Regions from separate parts of the Exiguobacterium sp. KKBO11 genome, predicted to be linked through region 1. Evidence: riboswitches for the same ligand, from Rfam matches in the RefSeq annotation. Region 1 holds a riboswitch; the other holds the start of a gene.
The links. Region 1 has a riboswitch for S-adenosylmethionine ahead of metK (methionine adenosyltransferase). Riboswitches for the same ligand answer to the same signal wherever they lie in the genome.
Positions count from the first base shown of each region.

Region 1 (3,154 bases):
TTTTACGATACCTTATTTCAAACGCACACGAAACCGTCCCAAGACGGATTTCATGAGGCGACATGGCGAAGACGAATGACAGATTCTACTTGCCCAAAGACTTCTTCCGTCATCTCACTGAGTTCTTCAAAACCGAATGAGGTTAAGAACTGACGTGCTTTATAGTTACGTGCCTCCACGTATACTTCGAGTGGGACGGCTCCTTGTCGTTCGAGTTCACGGATCAGCCGTCGTCCGATTCCGTTTTGCTGATATTTCGGCAAGACGTACAGACGAATGATCTCCCACGTTCCCTCAACATCAACAGCATGAATGAAACCGACGATTTCCTCATCGATGATTCCGACATAAAAATACTCTCCCCGTGCTTCTTCCGCCGTCCGGATCGCACGAACGACTTCTTCTTGCGGATACGCCTCCTGCACGAAATGCGCTTTCGAACGTTCGGAATAGATTTCTGCATACGTATCCAACCAAGATGTGACGGCAATGTCATGAATACGTCCTGCATCAGCTGGAATAGCTTCGCGTATTTCCATAATCGGAACCCCCCTTTGTATTCATACGAATCGACTCATGTACTTTTACCCTCTTCTAGAAAAAACATTCGTTTCCTGCAAAGTTCCACGGAAACAAAAAAGTCCGAAAACCCGCGTAGGGTTTTCGAACTTTTTGATTATGCGAAACGTTTTGCTTGTTCTTCAAGAACTGCTGCTTTATCTGTTTGCTCCCATGGAAGCTCAACATCTGTACGACCGAAGTGACCGTATGCAGCTGTTTGACGATAGATCGGACGACGGAGATCAAGCATGTTGATGATTCCAGCCGGACGAAGATCGAAGTTTTCAGCAACCAATTCGACGAGTTGCGCTTCAGGAAGTTTTCCTGTACCGAATGTGTCAACCGCGATTGATACTGGGTGCGCGACACCGATTGCGTACGCGAGTTGAACTTCTGCTTTGTCTGCAAGACCTGCAGCAACGAGGTTCTTCGCGACGTAACGTGCTGCGTATGCAGCTGAACGGTCGACTTTTGTTGGATCTTTACCTGAGAATGCTCCACCGCCGTGGCGTGCGTATCCACCATACGTATCAACGATGATCTTACGACCAGTTAATCCAGCATCTCCTTGTGGTCCGCCAATGACGAAACGACCAGTTGGGTTGATGAAGAATTTCGTTGCTGCGTCGATGTATTCAGCCGGGATAACCGGTGTGATGACGTGTTCTTTCAAGTCAGCTTGGATTTGCTCAAGCGTGACTTCTTCTGCATGTTGTGTCGAGATGACGATCGTATCGACACGAACCGGCTCGTTGTTCTCGTTGTATTCGACCGTGACTTGTGTTTTTCCGTCTGGACGAAGGTAGTCGAGTTGACCGTTTTTACGCACTTCTGCCAAACGGCGTGCGAGACGGTGTGAAAGCGAGATTGGAAGTGGCATGAGTTCTGGTGTTTCTTTCGTTGCGTAACCGAACATGAGACCTTGGTCTCCTGCACCGATTGCATCGATTTCTGCATCAGACATGCTACCTTCACGTGCTTCAAGCGCTTGGTCGACACCAAGAGCGATGTCTGCTGATTGCTCATCGATTGATGTCAATACAGCACATGTGTCCGCGTCAAAACCGTATTTCGCGCGTGTGTAGCCGATTTCACGAATCGTTTCACGAACGACTTTTGGAATGTCGACGTAAGTCGATGTCGTGATCTCACCTGCAACGAGAACGAGACCTGTTGTAACAGAAGTTTCTGCTGCAACACGTGCGTTTGGATCCGCTGCGAGGATTGCATCAAGAATTGAATCCGAAATTTGGTCACAGATTTTATCTGGATGACCTTCAGTGACTGACTCCGACGTGAATAGTCGGCGATTAAGGTTTGTCATGTATGACCCTCCCAAAAAAGAATTTGACGGTGTACTCATTTCCCCTAGTTGAGTGGGACGGTAAAATGAAAAAAACCTTTCCAAGTCCAAAAAATGGTCAGGGAAAGGTTGTGCGTTCTTCCTTTACCCTCTTATCGTTCGAAGTGTTTACTTCGCTTCAGGAGAGCACCTTTTCCCTCATTAATATGTGAATTAATGTAGGACGGTTGCCGGGTTTCTTCGGGCCTTGTTCCCTCCACCTGCTCAGAATAAGAGTATCCGTTACGAATTACATGATATAAAGTTGTACCTACTCTGTCAAGCAAGGTTTCAAATTCTAGTCGAAACTTTTTGAAAGAGATGTTAAACTGTTAATGCTGAAAGCGTTTCCAGATAAATAGAAATCAGCATCAGAAAATGATTGCTCTCTCTTTAGTATGTCATATATAATAAATGTGTCATACTAAATACAGTGAGCCAAAACCAACGTAGGGGAAAGGTGGGGTCAGGATGCCGATGACGGTCCTGAATATCGAAGAACTACTCAAGAAAGAGCATGTGTTCAAACAACTATCTGTTGCTGAACTTGTCGAACATGCGATTCGAAACGAAGAAGGTGTCCTTGCTGAGAACGGCGCATTATCTGTAGAAACGGGGAAATTTACAGGTCGTTCACCAAAAGATAAGTTCATCGTCCGTGATTCTTCCTGCGAGTCTCACATTGATTGGGGGCATGTCAACCAACCAATGGATGGAGACAAATTTGAACAATTGTTGCAAAAGGTTCTTCGTTACATGAACGAAGCCGACCAGCTCTACTACACAGAAGCTGCTGCTGGAGCAGATACGCACTTCACCCTTCCGGTCCGTGTGCTCACACAATACGCTTGGCATAACCTGTTTGCCAAACAACTCTTTTTACGCGAGTATCCTGAAGTGGCTGCCTTCGAACCGTTCACGGTCGTCTATGCGCCACATTTCAAAGCAGATCCTGCCGTTGACGGAACGAACTCCGAAACGTTCATCGCGATGTCGTTCGAACATCGGATCGTCCTGATCGGTGGAACGGAATACGCGGGAGAAATCAAAAAATCGATCTTCTCCGTCATGAACTATCTCTTGCCACAAGAAAATGTCCTTTCGATGCACTGCTCGGCAAACGTCGGACACGAAGGCGACGTCGCTTTGTTCTTCGGTCTATCCGGTACTGGTAAGACCACCCTCTCAGCAGACGACAGCCGTCAATTGATTGGTGACGACGAACATGGTTGGTCGCACGACGGTGTCTTC
Region 1 covers NZ_LUCU01000011.1:510,274-513,427, reverse strand. The annotation lists gene AYO36_RS02800 (GNAT family N-acetyltransferase) at 51-539, opposite strand; gene metK (methionine adenosyltransferase) at 677-1,885, opposite strand; SAM riboswitch class I at 2,014-2,140, opposite strand; gene pckA (phosphoenolpyruvate carboxykinase (ATP)) at 2,375-3,154, shown strand, end outside.

Region 2 (3,154 bases), on a different contig from region 1:
TTTTCTGTGAGTGGCAAGGCGGGTTCGGTCCATCGAAGCAATGCACCATAATTGTTCCAGATACTCGCTCCCGCTGCTGCCGTCGTCAATAACGCAGCTCCCCCCATTAGCCATGCAGTTTCACGTTTCACTTGATCACCTCCAAAAGACGTGCCAGTTTCTTCACTTTATTATCCTTCTACCCCGTTTTAAAAGAAGTCGAACGTCTCGGTATTCGTACTTGACGCCTCATCGGCGTTCCGCTATAGTGAGAAAGTCCAAATCGTAATAGTTACGTTTTAATAATGGAGGTATCATATAATGAAAAAAATCATTCCTGCTTTAACGGTCGCCTTCGCGAGTGCAAGTGTCCTCGCTGCTTGCGGTTCAAATACCGATTCATCGACTTCAGATAAAACCCAGACAGAAGTCTATGCATCAACGTTCGCGACGGCTGCTATTGCCCGTGAAATCGGTGGGGATCAAGTCGACGTCAAGATGATCGTCCCACCTGGAGCAGACCCCCACTCTTACGAGCCAACGTCAAAACAACTCACTGAGATTGCCAAGGGCGACTTGTTCCTCTTAACCGGTACGACGCTCGAGCCGTATTCGAAAAAAATCCAGGAGAGTCTAAAAGGCACGGATGTCCGCTTCGTCGAGACGAGTAAGGACATCAACTTGCTAGAATCGGATGCTACACTTCATGCACATGAAGAAGAAGGGCATACAGAAGACGAACATGCCCACGAAGAAGAAGGGCACGATGATCATGCAACGGATGAACATGCGCATGAAGAAGAGGGTCATGACCATGGAAAATACGATCCACACGTCTGGCTCGATCCTGTCAACGCAAAAGCAATGGCACGCTCGATTACAACTGCTTTATCAAAAGAAGTACCAAAAGACAAAGCAACATTCGAGAAAAACTTAAAAGCGTTCGATCAGCAAGCTGATGAATTGGACGAACAATTTAAACAAGCCGTCGCTGATGGATCGAAAAAAGAACTTCTCGTTACGCATGCCGCTTATGGTTACCTCGCAGAACGATATGGTTTCACACAACTACCGATCGCGGGAATTTCTCCTTCCGATGAACCGTCACAAAAGCAACTGGCCGCTTTAGTGAAAGAAGCACGGATGCATGATTTGAAATACGTCGCGTTCGAAGAGACGGTCTCACCAAAGGTCGCACGTGTCATCCAAAAAGAAATCGGAGCTGAATCCGTGACGATTCATAATCTAGAGTCGGTCACGAAAGCGCAACAAAACAGTTCTTATTTCAAGTTGATGGAAGAAAACGTCCAAACATTGAAAAAGGCACTTCAGTAAAGTACAGTTGACACGCGTTACTCAATGCGGTACGGTAAGAAACGTGTTTTACAACAATTGAATGACTTCTTTTTATCGCGAGAAACGGAGGGACTGGCCCAATGATGTTTCGGCAGCGGACGATTTGATTCGTACTGTGCCAAATCCAGCAAGCGAAAGCTTGAGAGATAAGAAGAGCGTCTTTATTTCATAAAGACCTCCTTCTTTCTTGCGAAGGGGTCTTTTTTTGTATCTTTGAGAAACGAGGTGTCAACAATGAATGAAACGATCACGCCTAACAAATGGGCACTGCTTCCTCTCGTCGTATTCCTGGTCCTCTTCATCGGAGCCGGGATCTTCTATGACGACTTTTACAAATTTCCGATCCTTATCGCCGCACTGATCGCTTTGATTTTTGCTGCAATCACGACGAAAGGATCGATCAATCAAACGGTTGAACGAATTGCAACGGGTGCCGGAAATCCCGATATCATGATCATGGTCTTCATCTTCTTACTAGCCGGTACGTTTTCTGGAACAGCAGAAGCAATCGGTGCCATCGATGCGACCGTTAATGCCGCTTTGACGTTTCTACCTCCATCGCTCCTCATGAGTGGTCTGTTCATCATCGCTGCCTTCATCTCGATGGCGATGGGGACATCTACCGGAACGATTGCTGCACTCGCACCGATCGCCTTCGGTATTCATGAAGCGACAGGCATCAACGTTGCGATCGCAGCGGCTGCTGTCGTTGGTGGATCGATGTTTGGCGATAACTTGTCGTTCATCTCGGATACGACGATTGCTGCCGTCCGAACCCAAAAAACGAACATGCGCGATAAATTCCGGACGAACTTCATGATCGTCCTACCGGCTGCTATTTTGACGGTCATCCTGCTCGCATTCGTTTCCGGTTCTGGTGACGTCGTCGAAGCAAAAGCCTTTGAATTCTACAAGTTGATTCCATATCTCGCTGTCATCGTTCTTGCGATCTTCGGCGTCAATGTCATCCTTGTCTTAATTGGTGGTACGCTACTCACCGGCATCATCGGTATGATTGATGGTAGCTTCGGCTTGAGTGGATTCGTCCTCTCGATGTCTGAAGGCATGTTGGGCATGGCGGAGATCTCCATCTTGACGCTCCTCATGGGTGGTCTCGTCAGCTTGATTACGTTCAACGGTGGAATCGCCTTCTTAAAAGAGACGCTGACACGCAAGATTTCACAGCGTCGTGGTGCCGAATTCAGTATGGCGGCACTCGTCAGTGCAACGAATCTCGCGACAGCAAACAATACGATTTCGATTCTCGTCGCTGGACCACTGGCAGCTGAAATCGCCGATACGTATGAAGTCGATCGAAAAAAATCGGCGAGTATCCTTGATATCTTCTCTTGTGGTATTCAAGGCATCATTCCGTACGGGGCACAACTTTTGATCGCAGCAGAATTGACGAAAACGGCTTCACCGGAACTGATTCCGTATCTGTTCTATCCGTTCCTCCTCTTCGTCTGTGGATCAATTGCCATCTTCTTCGGCTTACCACGCATGAAGAAGACAGCGACGAAGCAAGAAAAAATTTCTTCGTAACCATAAAACAGGTCCAATCGCGTCGACGATTGGACCTGTTTTATTATTTATTCTGCTTCGCTTGTCGTTCTAAGATTAAGTAAGCGATTGCCGGAAGCGGGAACTGAACGAGTCCAGCGCCTCCCCACACCCATGGATTACGTCCTGACTTTCGCGCACTAAGAAACAGACCCACTGCCTGCGTTACTAACAAGGCGCCAATGCTAAGCCAAGTACATTTGGATAGCTGTTTATTCTTTTGAGCCATCTTTTCTCCCCCTCTTTTAACACACGA
Region 2 covers NZ_LUCU01000044.1:14,785-17,938, forward strand. The annotation lists gene AYO36_RS12850 (alpha/beta hydrolase) at 1-131, opposite strand, end outside; gene AYO36_RS12855 (metal ABC transporter solute-binding protein, Zn/Mn family) at 301-1,314, shown strand; SAM riboswitch class I at 1,384-1,488, shown strand; gene AYO36_RS12860 (Na+/H+ antiporter NhaC family protein) at 1,570-2,880, shown strand; gene AYO36_RS12865 (hypothetical protein) at 2,924-3,127, opposite strand.
Region 2: linked by a shared signal. The riboswitch ahead of AYO36_RS12860 (Na+/H+ antiporter NhaC family protein) and the one ahead of metK (methionine adenosyltransferase) in region 1 are both predicted to bind S-adenosylmethionine.